Linked DNA regions of Archangium violaceum. The protein of the gene in region 1 interacts with the protein of each later gene in a pairwise test. Links are inferred from orthologs where the notes say so. Each region holds a gene or a part of one and is shown on either strand. Other genes may lie near its edges.

What was found.
Region 2: the proteins of gyrA (region 1) and gyrB interact in binary tests that used the Escherichia coli proteins (3 or more experiments, as listed by UniProt). The link is inferred for Archangium violaceum from one-to-one orthologs.

What each region holds. Positions count from the first base shown.
Region 1 is NZ_CP069396.1:11,444,566-11,454,841, reverse strand. Bases 2,150-5,447 are described here. They hold gyrA (DNA gyrase subunit A), read left to right. Parts: upstream 2,150-2,490; coding sequence 2,491-5,247; downstream 5,248-5,447. Other genes in these bases: JRI60_RS45625 (hypothetical protein), read left to right, coding at 2,150-2,305. In the rest of the region: JRI60_RS45635 (DUF1579 family protein), read right to left, coding at 1-128; JRI60_RS45630 (tetratricopeptide repeat protein), read left to right, coding at 319-1,125; more of JRI60_RS45625, read left to right, coding at 1,151-2,149; JRI60_RS45615 (hypothetical protein), read left to right, coding at 5,747-7,153; JRI60_RS45610 (YkvA family protein), read left to right, coding at 7,250-7,552; JRI60_RS45605 (helix-turn-helix transcriptional regulator), read left to right, coding at 7,662-8,366; JRI60_RS45600 (DUF3703 domain-containing protein), read left to right, coding at 8,395-8,742; JRI60_RS45595 (hypothetical protein), read left to right, coding at 8,825-9,223; JRI60_RS45590 (RCC1 domain-containing protein), read left to right, coding at 9,342-10,276. UniProt on the Escherichia coli protein: A type II topoisomerase that negatively supercoils closed circular double-stranded (ds) DNA in an ATP-dependent manner to maintain chromosomes in an underwound state.
Region 2 is NZ_CP069396.1:12,347,976-12,358,078, forward strand. What follows is about bases 2,737-5,861. They hold gyrB (DNA topoisomerase (ATP-hydrolyzing) subunit B), read right to left. Parts: upstream 5,464-5,861; coding sequence 3,010-5,463; downstream 2,737-3,009. Other genes in these bases: JRI60_RS49310 (hypothetical protein), read right to left, coding at 5,589-5,861. Outside these bases: JRI60_RS49300 (protein kinase domain-containing protein), read left to right, coding at 58-2,700; more of JRI60_RS49310, read right to left, coding at 5,862-6,047; JRI60_RS49315 (GNAT family N-acetyltransferase), read left to right, coding at 6,146-6,913; JRI60_RS49320 (response regulator), read right to left, coding at 6,918-7,289; JRI60_RS49325 (ATP-binding protein), read right to left, coding at 7,286-8,932; JRI60_RS49330 (response regulator), read right to left, coding at 8,929-9,381; JRI60_RS49335 (sensor histidine kinase), read right to left, coding at 9,378-10,103. UniProt on the Escherichia coli protein: DNA gyrase negatively supercoils closed circular double-stranded DNA in an ATP-dependent manner to maintain chromosomes in an underwound state.

The DNA.
Region 1 (10,276 bases):
GCCCACGAGGCCAGGAGCGCGTGAGCGGAACAGGGTTGGGCGTGGTGGACCGTCTCTTCCATGAAGCGTTCGGCCTGGGGGTCGATCCGCGAGTCGGTTGCCAACGCCGTCTTCCTGCTCGTGTCCATGACTTCTTCTCTCTCCTCGATATCCGGATTCAGACGCAAAGCGCATGCCATGCAAAGCACGCGTGTCTGACGGGCCAGACGCCGGACGCCGCCCTTCAGACTGCTCATTGACGCGGCGTTGACGTGTCGGATCGACATGTCGGTGCGCCTCGACGAGCAAGCCGGCCCGCGACTGGTTAGAGTCGCGTCCATGGCGAAGACCGCACCCCGCAAGGCCTCGGCGAGCCAGAAGAAGGCCGTCCGAGCGGCTCCGAAGAAGAAGAGCGCCGCCCCCGCGAAGAAGCGCCCCGCGTCCGTGAAGAAGCGTGTGGCTCCGGCGAAGAAACCCGCCGCCGCGAAGAAGCGCGCCGCCCCGGTGGCGCCCCCCGCGCCCGAGCAGACCGCTCCGAGCGAGGCGCTCGAGACGCCCGAGACGCCCGAGATGAAGGCCCTGCCGGCCGGGGAGCCCGTGGAGGGCGGTCGCGCGCTGCCCTTCGAGATCGACCCCAAGCGGGTGGAGGAGAGCCTGCGCAAGATGCGCGAGGAGCTCGTCCACTGGGCCAACAAGGGCCGCTACACCAAGGTGCGCTTCAAGTTCCGGGGCAAGCAGCTGCTGCCGGATCTGCCCATCGCCGCCGTGGTGGCCGCCGAGGGCCTCACCTTCTACTGGGGTGGCATCCTCCGCGCGCTCATCGTCACCGTGGCCGGCGGCAGCCTGCTGCAGGTGGAGTTCGTCAACGACGCGGACAAGCGCGTGCAGGCCGGCAAGGAGGCCCTGCTGGCTGGTGACCTGGACGATGCCCTGGCCCACTTCCGCGAGGCGCTCGCCATGGACCGCGACAACGTCGGCGCGCACCTCAACGTGGGCGTGGCGCTCAAGCTGAGGGGGGACCGGGAGGGCGCCCTCGCCGCCTTCGAGCGCGCGAAGTCGCTGGACCCGGAGGGTCCCCTGGGTGCCGAGGCCGAGCGGCTCGCCACCCCGCTGCGTCCCAAGGATCCGCTGGCCCAGGCGAGCTGAGCCCCGGGGCTATACTGCGTCCACCATGGGAGCACCCGTCGAGGACGAGTACCAGTTGCGCCTGGAGGGCCGGGGAGTGGTGCTGGAGCCCGCCCGGAAGCGCTACTACGGCCTGGTGCTGGCCCTGGCCGATTCCGGGTGGGAGGCGGCGCTGCGCAAGCAGATGCCCCTCCTGCGCGAGGTGGCGGCCCATCAGCAGAAGGTGGACGAGGTGCTCGCCTACGCCGTCCGCCGCGCCGAGGCCGAGTCCTGGCCCACCAGCAACCCCACCGTCCGCGGCATCTTCGAGGTGCGCTCGCTGAGGGACCAGCTCGCCCGGGACCTGGCTCGCAAGCTGGGGCGGAGCGCCCAAGAGCCCCTCGGGAGCCTGATGGTGGCCCTGGAGGACTGGCTGCTCACCATCCCGCGCATGGTGCCGCCCCAGCAGCGGTGGAGCACGGCGGTGGAGGTGCTCCCGGACACGCTGCCGGCGCTCCGGGAGGCCTCGGCCTTCGGGGAGCTGCTGGAGTCGCTCTTCGCGCGGCCCCTGCCAATCACGGGCCGCATCCCGTTCACGAGCGCGCAACGGGAGGAGCTGAGCCTGTGGTGGCCGAGAGGACAGGCGGCGCTGGTGTCGTTGTGGAACCGGCTCTCCGGAGTGGATGCGATTGGCGGCATGGTGGAGGATTTCCGCAAGCAGTCCACCCGGGCGCCGCTCCACCCGCCGCGCAACGGCCCCGAGCGCCTGTTGCACGCCGCCTACTGGTTCCAGGAGGCCCATGCCCTGCTGAGCCGGATGGCCCAGGCTCGGGTGGCCCCGCTGGTGCTCGAGGACGCCGAGTTCCCCGAGGTGCTCTGGTGGATGTTCGAGCGCGAGTACGTCCCGCGCATCCGGCTGTTGGCCACGGAACGCCTGGCGGACGCCCGGGCGGCACTGATCGAAGTGGCCTATGAGCTGTGGGACGCTCAGCGCCAGGATATTCCCGAGGAGGAGCGCTGGCTGGCCGCGCGCTGGGCTCGCCTGGAGGAGCTGGCCTGGCGGGCGGATGAGTCGCGCGGCGGCGCGGATGGCGAGCGGGTTCGCGGAGTCCTCCGGGAACTCATCCAGAGGCACGGAATTGGAAGCTCCGCCCTGCGCGGGTGGAGGGATTCGTCACGCCTGGTGAATCTGGTGCAACAAGCGCGCTCGGTCATCGGTTAGAGGTTCGGATGGGGTCGGACGAGGTGTCCGATGCCCCCCAGCCAGGCGACTTCTGGCTCCTCTTTCCGCCTACCCCTCGTCACCCCCGTGTTTCCCTTGTTGACGCTGGAAAATCCGGGGGTTACGTAGGCACGTTACCCTGACGGGCCCCCATCGTGCGGGCCCCACCCCTGACCCTCGATTTCATGGCCGACGACACCACCGACAAGCCGGCAACGCCCCCCGCTCCTCCTCAGGGCAGCGTGGGAGAACTCATCCCCGTCAACATCGAAGACGAGATGCGCCGTTCGTATCTCGACTACTCGATGTCCGTCATCATCGGGCGCGCGCTGCCCGACGTCCGTGACGGCCTCAAGCCCGTGCATCGCCGCGTGCTGTACGCGATGAACGACCTGGGCAACTACCACAACCGTGCCTACAAGAAGAGCGCGCGCGTGGTGGGTGACGTGATTGGTAAGTACCACCCGCACGGCGACACCGCCGTCTACGACGCCATGGTGCGTCTGGCCCAGGAGTGGAGCCTCCGCTACCTGCTGGTGGACGGCCAGGGCAACTTCGGCTCCGTGGACGGCGACTCGCCAGCGGCCATGCGCTACACGGAAGTGCGCATGGACCGCCTGGCCGAGGAGATGCTGGCGGACATCGACAAGGAGACCATCGACTTCGGTCCCAACTACGACGACTCCACCGTGGAGCCGCTGGTCCTCCCCACCAAGTTCCCCAACCTCCTGGTCAACGGCAGCACGGGCATCGCGGTGGGTATGACCACCAACATCCCGCCGCACAACATGACCGAGGTCATCGACGGGACGCTGCACCTGATCGACCATCCCGAGGCCACCGTTCGGGACTTGATGCAGTTCATCCCCGGGCCGGACTTCCCCACCGCCGGCATCATCACCGGCCGGGAGGGCATCCTGCGCGCCTACGAGACGGGCCGTGGGCAGATCACCGTCCGGGCCCGCACGGAGATCGAGACCTCCAAGAAGGGTGACCGTGAGAGCATCATCGTCACGGAGATTCCCTACCAGGTGAACAAGGCGCGGCTCATCGAGAAGATCGCCGACCTGGTGCGCGAGAAGAAGCTGGAGGGCATCAGCGACATCCGCGACGAGAGCGACCGGCAGGGCATGCGCATCGTGGTGGAGCTCAAGCGCGACGCCATCTCCGCCGTGGTGCTCAACAACCTGTTCGCCAACACCGCGATGGAGACCACCTTCGGCGCGGTGATGCTGGCCATCGACGCGGGCCAGCCGCGCACGCTCACGCTCAAGGAGCTGCTGGAGCGCTTCATCGCGCACCGCCGGGACGTGGTGACGCGCCGCAGCCGCTACGAGCTGCGCAAGGCGCGGGCCCGCCGCCACATCGTCGAGGGCTTGCTGGTCGCGCAGGACCTCATCGACCTGGTGGTGAGCCTGATCCGTGCCTCGAGGGATCCGGACGAGGCGCGTTGGGGCTTGATGAACATCCTGTCGCCCGCGCTCTACGAGCGGGAGAACTTCAAGAACCTGCAGCGCATCGACTACGCCAAGGCGAAGGCGCAGATGGAGCTGCTGGTCTCGAGGGCGCGCGACGAGGTGCCGAGCTACTCGGGGCTGGAGCACCGGTACGAGGGCTCGGGCTTCAGCGAGGAGCAGGCGAAGAACATCCTCGAGATGCGCCTGCAGCGCCTCACGGGCCTGCAGCGCGAGGAGCTGTTCCGCGAGCTGGTGGACCTGGTGAGGGAGATCCTCCGCCTGGAGGACATCCTGGCCAACGAGTCGAGCCTGCTCAACGTCATCCGGACGGAGCTCAGGGAGATCCGCGAGCGCTACGGCGACAAGCGGCGCACGGAGATCACCGGCGCGGCGGAGGAGATCACCAGCGAGGACCTCATCGCCGAGGAGACGATGGTGGTGACGCTGTCGCACACGGGGTACGTGAAGCGCTCGGCGCTGACGGAGTACCGGGCGCAGAAGCGAGGCGGGCGAGGCAAGACGGGGGCGACGACGAAGGAGGACGATTTCGTCACCGACCTGTTCGTGGCGAGCACGCACGCGTACCTGATGCCGATCACCAACACGGGCCGGCTGTACTGGCTGAAGGTGCACGAGATTCCGCTGGCGGGCCGCACGTCGCGAGGCAAGCCGATCGTGAACCTGGTGCAGCTGGGCGAGGGCGAGCGGCTGGCGCAGGTGCTGGTGACGAAGGAGTTCGGCGAGAACCAGTTCGTCTTCTTCGTGACGAAGCGTGGCGTGGTGAAGAGGACGGACCTGTCGGCCTTCTCGAACGTGCGCTCCAGCGGTATCCGGGCGCTGGGCATCGAGGAGGGGGACGAGCTGGTGGCGGTGAAGATCACCGACGGCTCGAAGGACATCCTGCTGTCCACGGCCAACGGCATGAGCATCCGCTTCCCGGAGACGGAAGTGCGCTCGATGGGCCGGGATGCCTACGGCGTGAAGGGAATCACGCTGGAGGATGGCGACGAGGTGGTGGGTGCGGACCTGGTGGAGAAGGACACCACGGTGCTGACGGTGACGGAGAACGGCTACGGCAAGCGGACGGAGGAGGGCGAGTACCGTCAGCAGGGCCGAGGCGGCAAGGGCATCATCGACATCAAGGCCACCGAGAGGAATGGCAAGGTGGTGGGCCTGCTGCAGGTGACGGACAAGGACGAGGTGATGCTGGTCACCAACGGCGGGATGCTCATTCGGATGAAGGCGAAGGAGATCTCCGTCATCGGCCGCAACACGCAGGGTGTGAGGCTGATCGCGCTGGAGAGCGCGGAGGAGAAGGTGACGGGCATCTCGAAGCTGCCGGAGTCGGAGGAGGAGGGCGAGGAGAACGGAGGCGAGGCGGTGGTGGCGGAGGCGTCCGCGTCGTCGGAGTCCACCGAGCCCGCGGCCGAAGCGTCGACCGCCGAGGAGTCCACGGAGTCGTCGGAGCCGGAGTCCGAGGAGTAAGCAAGAACCCCTCTCCCTCCGGGAGAGGGACGGGGTGAGGGTCTCACGGGCCGCGAGTCGAACCCGTGTAAACCCCCTCTCCCCCTGGGAGAGGGCTGGGGTGAGGGATTTCCCTCCTCCGGCCCTCTTCGCGTTTCGAACGAGACCCGCCGCGTGTAAACCGGAGACCCACGTCCCTCCAGGACAAGAAGGTCGTGCGGCTCCACACGAAACCAGTCCCGCGGCTCCACACCGAGCGTTCCCTCCCGGACGGTCAACCCCGCCTTGCCAGGGTTCCTAAGTTCTGGAGGCGGACCCGCCGCTGTCTTTGCTTCGGGCGGACCGCATGAGGGGGGTCCTGATGCGTGCGTTCTATCTCCTGGCCGCGGCGGGGGTCGTGGCCCTATCTGCATGTGGAGTGACGGTGGAGCCGCCATCGGCTCCAGCGGTTTCCCCGGGGGTGTCACTCCATCCAGAGCGACGTGGAATCGGGCTGCTACCGATGGGCGGCCCCCAATCCATGGCGAAGCCAGGGCTGGAGGTGAGCGTGGATCCACGGCGCTCGCTGGCGGTGACGGACCAGCTCATCCTGGCGCGCTTCAGCTTCGAGGAGGTGATGAACCGGCTGGCGGAGCAGAGCGGCATTCCGGGGCTCACGGGGCTGAGGCTCTACCAGGAGTGGTGGGACACGCAGCGGCCGGGGCCGGGGTTGGGGCTGGGCGGTGCGCATTGCGATGACCAGACGCTCGAGGACGGGCTGCCGGGCTTCAACGGCTTCGCCTATGCCTGCCCTCGGGCGGAGGGGAGCCAGGCGCAGGAGAATCCCTTCCTCAATCCGGACACCCATCACGCGGCGTACGTGCCCATCGGGCTCTTCAACCGCTTCGACCTGGCGGCGGAGGACGGGAGCGACTGCGGGGAGTACCGCATCGTCTTCGCCCGGCGCTCGGGCATCACCAACTCGCGCAGCCGCAACCTCATCGCCTTCGAGGGAGTGCTGCCCAACCCGAAGCCGAAGAAGGGGATTCACGGGTGCCGCAAGGTGATGCGCTTCTGGGCGGAGCTCTCCCAGGAGCCGGACCCGGCGGTGCGCGCCGAGGCCCTGCACCGCTTCTACTTCGAGGGAATCGGGAACATCCCGCCGGTCATCGACATCGACAACTTCGGCAACGCCACGGATCGCGCCACCGGCCAGGTGCGCACCAACCAGTTCATGCAGTCCACCTGGACGTTGCGCGAGTTCCGCGTGCGCAAGCGGTGCGAGGGGGGCTCGTGCGTGATGCGCTTCGAGCCGGACACGGTGAAGACGAACCCGGCCGGAGTGCTCTTCAGCTCGAAGGTGGGCCATCCGCTCAAGGCGGACTTCGCGGAGTCCCTGGCGTCCCAGGTGGGGACGCTGGCGACCAACGACCTGCTCCGTTACACGATGGCCACCGAGGAGCGCTTCAACACCGGGCAGAGCAACGCGAGCGGCACGGAGAACCTCTACGTCCACCACTTCGGCACGGGTGCGAGCCCGCTGCGCACCCAACTCCAGCAGCGGCTCTCCACGCTGCGCAGCACGCTCACGCCGGCGAACATCGTCGCGAGGGCGCAGACGCTCTCCTGCGCGGGGTGCCACCAGCTCAGCACGGGCACGAACCTCGGAGGCGGGCTCACCTGGCCCTCCAAGTCCACCCTCTACACCTTCGTCCACGTGAGCGAGCGCACGCTGGAGGAGGGTCCGGACGGCCCGCGTTACGGGCTCTCGGAGTCGCTGGTGGGCACCTTCCTCCCGTACCGGCAGGAGCTGATGGAGGCCTTCCTCGAGCGGCGTCCGCCCTTCGAACAGCACCCGGGCCCCGATGACTGCGAGGAGCCGGAGGCGCCGGGTGCGCGGGGGGCCAAGAAGGACAAGCCGCCCAAGGAGCCGTGCGAGGACGACTGAGGACACTCGGGGAGATGGCGGCTTGCCCCACGAGCGGCCGGGCGCCTACGGTGGAGGGGCCGCAATGGAAATCGGCCTCCATTCGTAGGAGAGGACATGAACGCTGCAGGCCTTCGAGCAATGGGGACCCGGTTCTTCCGCTACGTGCGAGACCCGCGCGTGCCGATGTGGCGGAGGCTCGCGGGGTTGTTCGCCGTCATCTACTTCGTCATGCCCGTGGACGCGCTGCCGGACTTCCTGCCCATCCTGGGCTGGTTGGACGACATCGGCGTGTTGTCGGCGGCGGCCTTCTTCGTGGTGCGCGAGGTGCAGCGCTACCAGCCGGAGTCGGCGTGGCCGAAAACGTTGGATTCGGCGGAGGAGGCTCGGACGGGCACTCCGCCACTGCGCGACCGCTGACCCCGTGAGCCGTACGTGGAGGGGGCGGCTCTTCTTCGGACCCGGGCGCCTGCTCTACGCGGGGCCCCTGGGCGAGACGCGACCGCATGCGCACCACAGCTTCCAACTGGTGCTGTCGCTCGGTGAGCCGGTCTCGCTGGCGGACTCCCGCCTGCGCACCCGGCCCTGCCAGGCGGCCATCATCCCGCCGGATGTCGAGCACGCCGTGGCCGGCGCGGCCAGTGCCGCGGTGCTGCTCCACGTGTACCCCGATGACCTCGTCGGACGGAGCCTCCAGACACTCGGCATCGCGCGAGACTCCGTGGCGGACTGGCAGCGGGCGGGCGAGTGCCTCGTGTCGCTCGCCCCGAAGGCGCCACCGAGGCACTGGCACGAGGCCGAGTCGCTCGCCCAGGCGATGCTCCTCGCGCTGCGGGTGGACACGGCGAGCCCTCGGCCCACCCATCCCGCGGTGAAGCGCCTGCTGCGCCTGTTGCCGGAGGCGCTTGAGGGAGACGTGCGCCTCGAGGCGCTCGCGCCCCGGGTGGGGCTCTCCACCAGCCGGCTGTCCCATCTCTTCCGGGCCGAGGTGGGGCTGGCGCTCCGGCCGTACATCCTCTGGCTGAGGCTCCACCGCGCCGCCGAGCACCTGCGGGCGGGTGCTCCCCTCACCACCGCGGCGCACGCGGCGGGCTTCACCGACAGCGCCCACCTGAGCCACGTCTTCCGCCGGGTGTTCGGGCTCTCCCCCTCGGAGATCGCCGGCGTGGTCGAGTGGGTCCTCCCCCCAGGAGGTGGCGAGTTCTTACAAGCGCGCGGCGCTCCTCCCGCGTGAAGGTGGCGCGGTCAAGAAGGAGGAAGTCATGCCGATGAAGTCGAAGCTGCGGGCCGCGTTCGAGACCGAGCTGCACCAGGCCACCGAGGCGGAGCGGGGTGGTGAGCTGCCGCGCGCGTGGCGGCACCTGGAGCGGGCCCACATCCTGAGTCAGGCCCATGCCGGGCCGCATGTCCGGGTGCATTGCCTCATGTTCGCCTTCGGGTGGCGGCGCGGGGACGTGCGCGAGCTGCTCGGTCAGCTGGCGCGAATCCTGGTGGCCGGGCCGGGCTCGTGGCTCGGCCGGGCTCCGCTCGGCAATACCGGAGGAGCCAACGTGGGCATCCTCACGCCCATGCCGATTCCCGAGGACCTGCGCGCCCTGCTGGACGCGTGAGCGGGCGATGTCAGACCGATTCCCCATCATGCCGGCCGCACGGGGGCGACAGGGGTCGCCCCACTCACCGGGAGAAGCGCGCATGAAGAGGAAGATGACCGTTGCGGCCGTGGGGGTGGGAGCGTTGCTGGCGGCCACCAGCGCCGTGGCCGGCTTCAAGTCCAGCCAGCAGGTCGTGGTGGACGTGACGAACCGGCATGCGCAGGGCTCTCTGGGAGGAGCGCGCAACAGCGCGGATTCGATGCAGTACATCGGCTGCTACACGCAGTCGGTCAGTCCGTTCACGACCATCATCGGTCAGTGTTACGCGAGGGATGCTGGCGGCACCTACGTGAGCTGCTCGTCCACGGCGCCCGGCTTCGTGAACATGGTCCAGTCCCTGAATGGGGACAGCTCTCTCGCCTTCGGCTGGGACGCATCCAACACCTGCACGTCCATCATCATCTTCAACACCTCGGAAGACGCGCCCAAGATTCCGTAACGCGATCCGAGACAGTAGGAGGGGGAGCCCGAGCGCACGTGGGTGGCTTGTGCTCCTCCCGGGGATGCGTTACCGGCAGGGCTTTCCGCCGGAGTCTGGCTCCGGTGAGAGGAGAGCCATGCACCGACGTCTGCCTCGCGCCCTGCTGGGCGCCGTTCTGCTGTGGGGATGTGGTGGCAAGCCGCCCCCCGGGACGAACACGCCACCGGCCGCTGCGGACCTGACGCCGCCGACCGTGAGCTTCACCTCGCCACGAGAGGCCTGGCGCCTGGGCGCGTACCAGCAGGTGCGGCTGGAGGGCACCGCGGCCGATGACACCGGCGTGGAGCGGCTCACCTGGCGCTTCAATGATGGCGAGACGCGAGTCCTCGAGTCCACGGAGTCGGAGGGTGGGCGCGCGTTCGCGCTGGAGGTGACGCCCCGGCCCGGGAACAACACGCTGGTGGTGCGCGCGGAGGATGCCACGGGCCATGTGGCCGAGGCCTCCGTGTCCTTCCACTTCGGCACCCTCGTGTCGGCGGGCGGTCTGCACGGTGGCGCGGTGCGCGACGGACGGCTCTACACGTGGGGGCAGAACGCGCAGGGGCAGCTCGGGCTCGGTGATACGACTCCTCGCTCCACGCCGGTCCTGGTGGCGGAGCTGTCGCGGGTGGCCTCCATCGCCATCAACAGCAACACCTCGCTGGCGGTGCTCGAGGACGGCACGGTGTGGACCTGGGGCGCCAACGCCAGTGGACAGCTCGGCCTGGGGACTCCACCCGTGGAGGGCCAGCCACGCACCCCGGACACCCAGCCGCGCAATCGGCCCACGCAGGTGCCTGGACTGACGGACGCGGTGGCGGGCGCGCTCGGCTTCAGTCACGCCCTCGTGCTGAAGGCCGATGGCACCGTGGTGGCCTTCGGGAAGAACAACAACGGGCAGCTCGGGGATGGCACCACCACGGACCGCGACTACCCGGTGCCGGTGCGCGGGCTGACGGAGGTGGTGAAGCTGGCGGGCGGCTCGCAGCAGTCGGTTGCCCTCACGAGGGACGGCACGGTGTGGGCCTGGGG
Region 2 (10,103 bases), 900 kb from region 1 along the record:
GATTTTTGGAGGAGCGGGGTATGCTCCAATTCCCCCTCTCCACCTCGACGCGCATCCGTGGCAGCCAACGAAGCCGGGCAGTTTGGCAAATACGAACTGGTATCGAAGCTCGCCGCGGGCGGGATGGCGGTCACCTACCGCGCGCGGATGAACGGCGCGGCGGGGGTGACCAAGCCAGTCGTCATCAAGCAGATCCTCCCCCACTTCGCCGACGACCCCGGGTTCGTGGAGATGTTCGTCAGCGAGGCGCGCGTGGCGGCGGGCCTCACCCACGGCAACATCGCCCAGGTCTTCGACTTCGGAGAGATCGACGGCCAGTTCTTCCTGGCCATGGAGTTCGTGCACGGCCAGCCGCTGTCCAAGGTGCTGCGCCGTGCGCAGCGCACGGGGCTGCCGAGCCTGCCGCTGCCCCTGGCGCTGCACGTCGCCATCCAGATGTGCGATGGGCTGGACTACGCGCACCGGCACGTGAGCGAGGATGGACAGCCCATGGGGCTGGTCCACCGGGACGTGTCCCCGGACAACGTGCTCATCTCCTACGAGGGCCAGGTCAAGGTCATCGACTTCGGCATCGCCAAGGCGACGAGCGTGGTGGAGTCGCGCACCTCGCCCGGCACGCTCAAGGGCAAGTACCCGTACTTCTCCACCGAGCAGGCCCGGGGCCAGCAGGATCTGGACGCGCGCTCGGACATCTTCGCCGTGGGCGTGGTGCTCTACGAGATGGTGTGCGGCCGGCGCCCCTATGAGGGCGAGCTCGTCGCCGTGCTGCCGCGCATCCTCTCGGGAGACTACGCGGCGCCCTCCGCGCTCAACCCGGCCATCACCCCGGAGCTGGAGTCGGTGATGGCCACCGCGATGGCGCTGGACCGGGACACGCGCTACCCCACCGCGCAGGCCTTCTCCGAGGCGCTGCGCGAGCAGCTCTACTCGGCCAACGCGCGCTTCTCACCCGCGATGCTGTCGCAGCTGATGGGCCACCTCTTCTCCGAGGAGCTCGCCGCCGAGGGACGCCGGGTGGAGGTGCCACCGAGCTTCCTGGAGCAGCTCTCCGTGTGGCAGGCGCAGGCGCAGCCCACGGGCGAGCCCACCGGCGTCCTGCCGCGGCAGTCGGGCACGGGCGGTGGCCGCACCAGCACCGGCTCCGGCGTGCGCGCCGTGCGGCCCGGCAGTGACAGTGGCCGTCCGGCGAGCGGCCCGGGCATCCGCTCCGGCGCGTCCGGTGCGCAGAAGCCCCCCTCCAACGGCACCGGCGGACGGCCCTCCAGCAACGCCAGCGGGCGGGCCGTCAGCTCGGCCTCGGTGCGCCGGGTGACCTCGAGCGCCGTGCCTCGCACTCCGGCCTCCCCCACCCTGGCGGAACCGCCAGACCTGGCGGCCGAGCCCTCCACGGCCGTGTCGCAGCAGGCCACCGCGGCGACGGACTCCGTCGAGGAGCCGCGCGACACCCCCGTCGACATGCCGGCCGTCACCGTGCCGGCGGCCAGGCTGGATCCCCTCGGCTCGTTCCGCCAGGCGCAGGAGCGCGACGCCCAGGAGCGTGCCGACCGGCGCCAGCGGCTGGTGATGCTCATCAGCCTTCCCCTCATCGGACTCGCGCTGTTCCTGGGAGCCATCAACTACTTCCTCTCCGGCAGGGGCGACGGATCGCCCACGGGCTCGCTGTGGCTCACCTCCACACCGTCCGGGGCCTCGGTGAAGCTCAACGGCAAGGATGTGCCCGGCGTCACGCCGCTCGTCGTCGGGAGCGTTCCGCTCGAAGAGGCCAACACCCTGGTGCTCACCCTGCCCGGCTACCGGCCGTGGACGAAGCGCTTCACCCGGAGCAGCGATGCGGATCCGCCCATCCACGCGGAGCTCGAGCGCCTCCAGGAGGAGCCCGCCCCACCGGAGAAGCCCCAGCCCACCGAGGCCGTCGCCGCGACCACCGCCGAGCCAGTGGACGCGGGCACCGAGGCGCCGAAGTCCAACCCCTACAACGAGGTGGACTACCCGGCGCGGCTGATCGTCCTCCGCCCGAAGTACAACGCCTTCCCGGTGACGCAGTACACCACCGCGTCGATCGACCTCAGCCCGTCCGCGAGCTACTCCGTCAACACGGAGGGCAGTGCCTCGCTGGCCGAGGAACGTGGAGGCGCGTCCGGCACGCTGGCCTACTTCCTCGAGGGCGACAACGTGTCCGTGGACGAGTCCTTCGGGCTGATCGGCCCCGCCTCGCGCACCATCAAGGGCGCGCGCCGGCTGCACGTCTTCCTGCTGGACGATGACGTCTCGGACAACAGCGGCACGGTGCGGGTGCACCTGCGCCAATCCAAGTGGACGGCGCCACGCCAGCTCACGTTCAACGCCGCACAGGACGCGCTGGCGCTCAAGCCCGAGCACCAGCTGGTGCTGCGCGGGCTCAACCCGGACGCCCTCTACCTGCTCACCGTGCGCGATGACCTGCCGGAGCTGCGCTCGGGTGCCGGCGGGCGGACACGTCGGGTGCTGTGCGCGGAGAGCAACCAGAAGTCCGCCCGGCGCACACACCGCCTGTTCGAGTCAGGAAAGCGCTACCAGCTGACGGGGGCCGACACGCTGCGCTGCACCTACCCGGACACCCGGTTGGAGGACAACGCCGGGGCGCTCGAGGTGGACATCGTCGACGTCACGGACATGTCCCGAAGGGACAGGGCAGCGGCGCTGCGCGGCGCATCTCGTTGACCGGACGACACCTCCCGGGTTAGTGAAGACGGGCGGGCGGTCAGGCGCAGGGTGCCTCCTCCGTCCAACCCTTTCGTACTCCCCAGGCAGGCAGCAACCGCTTCCGTTCTCATCCCGGAAGCGATGCGTACCATGAAGCGCACAGGGACCCACTGAGGGGTACCCGGGAATACAACAGATTCCTTCCGTAAAGGCTCAAGGGGGCCGCAGCGGTTCCGCGGCCCGGCTCGATAAGGACGGGAAAGGCACGTGGGCGCGGAGCCGAGACAGGCACCGGGCCCACTTGTCTTTTGGGGGTCTGGAACTCCCTCAGATGTCCAGGTTCTGCACGTCCAGCGCGTTGCGCTCGATGAACTCGCGCCGCGGCTCGACGGCCTCGCCCATGAGCAGCGAGAAGATTTCGTCGCTCTCCACGGCGTCCTCGATGCGTACCTGGAGCAGCGTGCGGGTGGCCGGGTTCATCGTGGTGTCCCAGAGCTGCTCCGGGTTCATCTCACCCAGACCCTTGTAGCGCTGCAGGCCCAGCCCCTTCTGCGCGTCCTTGCGCACCGCGGCCAGCACCTCCTGCACCGACAGCGCCGTCACCTCGCCATCGCTCACCACCACCCGGTAGGGCGCCTTGCCCATCGCGCCGAACACGTCGCGCAGGCCCACCAGCTCCAGGTACTCCGGCGACGACAGGAAGCCGTGATCGAACACCGTCTGCTTCAGGCCCCCGTTGACGTCCGTCTTCACCACCAGCTTCTTCGTGTGGTGCTCCGTGTCGTCGGGGAACGACACCTCGAAGCGGCCCAGCGCGTCCGGCATCCGGGCCTTCAGGTACTCGCGCACCTTGTCCATCTGCCCGCTCAGCGCGGCCTCGTCGGCCAGCGTGCCCGCATCCACCCGGGCCGCCTGCACCAGCGCGTCCACCACCCGCGCGTCCCGCCGCGCCGCCAGCTTCTCCAGCCGCTCCTCGTACGTAATCACCTTCTCCAGCAGCGAGCGCAGCTCCGAGCCCCCGATCTCCCCGGACGGCGTCACCACCCGCGAATGCTCGGAGGCGATCCGCAGCAGGTAGTCGTTCAGGTTCCGCTCGTCCTTCACGTACATGTCCTTCTTGTTGCGCGTGACTTTGTAGAGCGGCGGCTGCGCGATGTAGAGGTAGCCGTTCTGGATGAGCTCCGGCATCTGCCGGTAGAAGAACGTCAGGAGCAGCGTGCGGATGTGGCTGCCGTCCACGTCGGCGTCCGTCATCAGGATGATGCGGTGGTAGCGCGCCTTCGTCGGATCGTAGTCCTCGCGCCCGATGCCCGTGCCCAGCGCGGTAATCAGGGTCACGATCTCCGCGCTCGTGAGCATCTTCTCGAAGCGCGCCTTCTCGACGTTCAGGATCTTGCCGCGCAGCGGGAGGATGGCCTGGTTGCGCCGGTCGCGGCCCTGCTTGGCCGAGCCACCTGCGGAGTCACCCTCGACGATGTAGAGCTCGCTCTCGCTGGGGTCGCGGCTCTGGCAGTCGGCGAGCTTGCCCGGCAGCGAGCCACCGTCCAGCACGCCCTTGCGCCGCACCGTCTCGCGCGCCTTGCGCGCGGCGATGCGCGCCCGCGTGGCATCGCCAATCTTGGCGACGATCTTCTTGCTGACGATCGGGTTCTCCTCGAGGAAGGTGCCGAGCTGGTCATTGACCATCTGCTCGACCAGGCCCTTGATCTCGCTGTTGCCCAGCTTCGTCTTCGTCTGCCCCTCGAACTGGGGGTTGGACAGCTTGACGGAGATGACGGCGGAGAGGCCCTCGCGCGCGTCCTCGCCCGTGGGCGTCTCCTTCAGGTCCTTCCACGCCCCGCCCTTCTCGGCGTAGCTGTTGAGCGTGCGCGTGAGCGCCGCCTTGAAGCCCGACAGGTGGCTGCCACCCTCGTGCGTGTTGATGTTGTTGGCGAAGGTGAAGATGCGCTCGTCGTAGCCATCGTTCCACTGCATGGCGATCTCCAGCGACACCCCCTCCCGCTCCGCGCGGAAGTGGATGGGCTTGTCGTGGAGCGCCTCCTTCGCCTTGTTGATGTACTCGACGAAGGAGACGATGCCGCCGTCGAACTTGAAGTCGTGCTCCTTGCCGATGCGCATGTCACGGATGATGATGCGCAGGCCGGCGTTGAGGAACGCGAGCTCGCGCATGCGCTGGCTGAGCGTGTCGAAGCTGAAGTCCGCCGTCTCCATGACGGTGTTGTCCGGCTTGAACCAGATGAGCGTGCCGCGCTTGTCCGTCTCGCCCACGGCCACGGGCGGGCCATTGGACACGCCGCGCGAGTACGACTGCTCGTACACCTTGCCGCTGCGCTGGATGCGGACCTTGAACCACTCGGAGAGGAAGTTGACGCAGGTGACGCCCACGCCGTGCAGGCCGCCGGACACCTTGTAGGCGCCGTTGCCGAACTTGCTGCCCGCGTGCAGCTCCGTCAGCACGACCTCGAGCGTGTCCTTGCCCTTGAACTTCGGATCCGGATGCGGGCCCACGGGAATGCCACGACCGTTGTCCTGCACGGACAGCGAGCCATCCACGTGGATGACCACCTCGATGTCGGTGCAGTGGCCCGCGAGGGCCTCGTCGACCGAGTTGTCCACCACCTCGTAGACGAGCTTGTGCAGCCCGTACGTCATGGTGTCGCCGATGTACATGCCCGGACGCTTGCGGACGGCCTCCAGGCCCTCCAGCTTCGTGATGGCACCCGTGTCGTAGTCCGCGGGCGACGGCGCCGCGGCGGCGCCGGTGGCGGGGATGTTTTCCATGCGAGAAAAATCCTTGGGAAATGCTTGGCTGGAACCGGTCGTGCCTACCATTTCGAGGCACACCGAACAAGATTGTTGAGAACACGCAAGGCAGCGGAAAGATTCATGAAATCCCCCGCGCGGCGCTATGCGTCATAACGTGGAGCGGGCTTCCTTTCTTCCAGGGCGCTCGCCAGCTCGCCGAACACCGCCCGGGAGGGAAAAAGGTGGCGCGTCACCAGCACCCGGCCCCCCTCTTCCAAGAACAATCCGAGCACGTCTTCCTTCTTGCCCAGGCGGCGCACGGCGTCGATCTGCCCCCAGGAGAGCTGGAGCTGGCTGCCCGTGAAGGGGCGTGCCACCTGCACGCCCCGGGTGCTCAAGGTGATGCCCCAACCGGGGCGGGGTCGCAGCCGGTGCCAGGCGAAGACGAAGGCGAGCATCAGCCCTCCAGTGAGGCCCGCCCGGGCCACGGCCAGGGGAGCGTTGCCCAGCGACCTGGCATCCGCCAGGGCCCAGGCACTGAGGATGGCCAGCGCGCACGCGCCCACGAAGAGGGCCCGGCGCGTGGGACGAGGATCGAAAGCGTAGAAGCGGGGCTCCATGCGAGCACCTGAACCCTAACCTCCCGGAGGCTCCGCCGGGGATTTTCCTGATACGAGCTGTCCACCCGCGAGCGCTGGAAGTGCCTACCCTGCGGCCCATGACGGACGCTGAACTCACCGAGCGCCTGCGGACCAATCTCTGGGACTTCAAGACCCTGCAGGCCCGCGGCGGTCCGCTGCGGATGCTCGACCTGCCCGGGGTGCGGGCCTTCGCGCTGCCGGATCATCCGGACAACCTCTTCCAGCAGCAGGTGATGTACGAGGACACGCGCTCGCTCGCCGAGGCCCTCGCGCCGCTGGAGGCCTGGTACCGAGAGCAGGACGTGCCCGTCTGGCGCGTGCCCGTGTACCCGGGGGAGTCCCTCGCGGAGGGCCCGCTGGCCCGCGCCGGCTACCGGCCCGCGGACACCATCCCCGCCATGGGCCTCACCCTGAACCACCCGCCGCCGCCCCACCTCCCTCCGGGCCTCACCCTGGAGCACCCGGAGGACCTGGACGAGGTGCTCGCGCTCAACGCGCTCTGCTACGGCGAGGAGAACGCCGGCTTCTTCGAGGACTGGCGCATCCAGCCGCTGCCGTCCGACCAGCTCCATGCCGTGCTGATGCGCGAGGGAGGCAGGCCGCTCGCGGGGGCCGTCTCCTTCGAGCGGGGAGACGCGGCGGGCATCTACCTGGTGGCCACCCACCCGGCCGCGCGCCGCCGGGGCCTGGGCGCCCGGGTGATGCACTGTCTGCACGCGGACGCATTCGCCCGGGGCCGCTGCGTGGCCGTCCTCCAGGCCTCCGACATGGGGCACGACCTGTACCGGCGGCTCGGCTACCGGGAGCTGGGCGGGTGGCCCAACTGGGTGCGCCACACCCGCTGAGGACTCACTCCGGCAGCGCGTGCTGGCCCACCGTCTCCACCAGCACCTCCACGTCCACCGGCTTGCGCAGGTAGGCGCACGCGCCCACCTCGCGGGCCACGTCCGCGTTGCTGGCCGAGGCGGAGAAGATGACCACCGGGATGTCCCTCCACGCGGGGCTCGCGTGCAGCTCCTGGGCGAAGCCCAGGCCGTCCAGCACCGGCATCATCATGTCCAGCAGCACCAGCCCGGGCAGGGGCCGGGTGCGCGCGAGCACGTCCAGCGCCTCGCGGCCATTGCCGGCCCCCAGCACGGTGAAGCCCGCGTCGCGCAGCACCTCCTCGAGCGCCTCGCGCAGGTCCGCGTCGTCATCCACCACCAGCAGGGGGCGCGTCATGAGGGCTCCTTGGACGACTGCGCGGGAGTCTCCAGGGGCAGCTCCAGGGTGAAGCGGGCCCCCCCCTCCTGGCGCTGCTCGGCCCACACGCGGCCTCCGTGTGCCTCGGCCGCCCGGCGCGCCAGGTACAGCCCCAGCCCCAGCCCTCCATAGGAGCGCGAGGACACCGCCCGTCCGAAGCGCTCGAAGATGCGCTCGAGCTGGTCCGCCGGAATGCCGATGCCCCGGTCCTCCACCACCACCCGCGCCACCGTCCCGTTGCGCTGCACCCGCACCTCCACCGGATGGCGCGCACCGAACTTGAGGGCGTTGGACAACAGGCTGGACACCACCTGCTCCAACCGCATCCGGTCCCATTGGCCGACGACGTCCGGAGCCACCTCCAGCCGAAGCACGCAGCCCATGGCCTGGGCCTCCGCCTCGAAACGCTCCAACACATCGCCCATCAACTCTCCCAGGTCCAGCCGCTCGAGGGACAGGGGTAGCCCGCTGGTGGACAGGCGCGACACGTCCAGCAGCGTCTCCACCAACGTGCCCAGGCGCCGCACCTGGCGCAGGCCTCGCTCCAGCCGCGCCACCAGGTCCGACGAGGTCTCCCGCCGCGCCCGCTGCACGAGGGTGCTCAGCTGCAACCCCAGCGTGGTGAGCGGCGTGCGCAGCTCGTGGGCGGCCACGGCGAGGAACTCGTCGCGCAGGCGGATGGCCTCCTGGGACTCCTGGAAGAGGCGCGCGTTGTCCAGCGCCAGGGCGGCGCGGCGCGCCAGCTCCTGCACCACGGGCATGTCCCGCGAGGAGAAGCGCGGCCGCCCTCCCTCGCTGGTGCCGAGCGTCATCACGCCCAGGGTCCCCGAGCGCCCCTGCAGCGGGACGTGGATGACGGAGCGCAGCTTCAAGGAGCTCATCCGGCGCAGGTGCTCCGGAGAGCGCGCCAGCACCTCCAACCGGGCCGAGGGCACGTCCGTCAGCAACTGCGGCTCGCCGGTGCGCCACACCCGCACGGGGCCCGAGGTGGCGTTCGGGTCCAGGGGAAAGAGGCGGTCCGTCTCGAAGCCTTTGGCCACTCGTTCGGGATCCTCGTGCGCCAGCGCCACCACCTTGAGGGCCTCGCCCGTCTCCGAGAAGTAGACGGCGCACCAGTCCGCCAGCTCCGGCACGCACAGTTGCACCACCCGCGCCAGCGTCTCCTGGAAATCCAGCGAGCGGGCCAGCACCTCGCCGGCGCGGGCCAGCAGGGCCCGGTCCCGCTCGGCCAGCCTCCGCTCGTGGCGGATGCGCGCCTCCCCCAGCTCGCGCGCCACCGCGGCGGGCAGCCGGGTGAGGAGCGTCTTGGGAAAGTAGTCGCGGGCCCCGGCCTTCATCACCTCCACGCCCTCGAATTCCCCCACGCTGCCGGAGACGACGATGAGGGGGATGTCCTGGCCGCTGTCCTGCAGCACCCGGAGCGCCGTCGGCGCGTCGAAGCCGGGCATGCTGTAGTCGGAGAGGATGATGTCCCAGGAGCCATCCTTCAGCGCCGCGCGCATGTCCTCGGCCGTCTGCACCCGGTGACTCTGGACGTCGAAGCCACCCCGGCGCAGCTCGCGTTCCACCAGCATCAAGTCGTCGGGATTGTCCTCGACCTGCAGGACGCGCAGGGGCGTCATTCATGGACCCCCGGCTGCGGTACGCGGTTGAGCGCCAGCCAGTACAGGCCGAGCTGGCGCGCCGCCTCGACGAACTCGTTGTAGCTCACCGGCTTGCGCACGTAGCTGTTGCAGCCCTGGCTGTAGCTCTGCACCAGGTCCTTCTCCTCGTCCGAGGAGGTGAGGATGACCACCGGGAGGAAGCGGGTGCTCGGGCTGGCGCGGATCTGCCGCAGCACCTCGTGCCCGTTCAGGCGGGGCAGCTTGAGGTCCAGCAGCACCAGGGCGGGAAGGGGCTCGCCAGCCCGGTGCGCGTACGCGCCCCGCGCGAAGAGGTAGTCGAGCGCCTCCACCCCATCATCCACCACCTCCAGCGGCTGGGGGTGGCCCGCGCGCTGGAAGGCACGCCGGGTGAGGTCCACATCGTCCGGGTTGTCCTCCACGAGGAGGATGGAGCGTTGGGGGCTCATGCGAGCGACTCCTGCAAGGTGAAGCGGAAGGTGGCGCCGCCACCCACGGTGGCCTGGGCCTCGATGTGTCCACCATGACGATGGACGATGCGCTGCACCGTGGCCAGACCAATTCCCGTGCCGGGGAAGTCGGTGACCTTGTGCATCCGCTGGAAGGGGGTGAAGAGCTTGTCCGCGTAAGCCATGTCGAACCCCACGCCGTCGTCGCGGACAGCGTAGTGAGTCACCCCGTCGACCGTCTCCGCGAAGAACTCGATGAGGGCCCCGGGGCGCTTGCTGGTGAACTTCCAGGCGTTGCCCAGGAGGTTCTCCATCAACACCCGGAGCAACCGCGGGTCGCCCCGGGTGGAGAGACTGGATTGGATGGAGAGCTTCACCTCCCGCCCCGGCTCGCGCTGGCGGAGCTCGTTGGCCACGGAGCCGGCGAGCGCGCTGAGGTCCACCGGCTCGCGGCGCAGCTCGGCGCGGGTGACGCGGGAGAGCTGCAACAGGTCGTCGATGAGCTGGCCCATGCGCGTGGCGGCCGCCTGCAGCCGCTCGAGGAGTTGGAGACTGCTGGGCGACAGCCGCTCGGCCTCGTCCTCGCGCAGCGCCTGGGCGAAGCCGTCGATGGCGCGCAGGGGCGCGCGCAGGTCATGGGAGACGGAGTAGCTGAAGGACTCCAGTTCCTGGTTGGCGGCGGTGAGCTCGGCGGTGCGCTGGGCCACACGCGACTCCAGGCG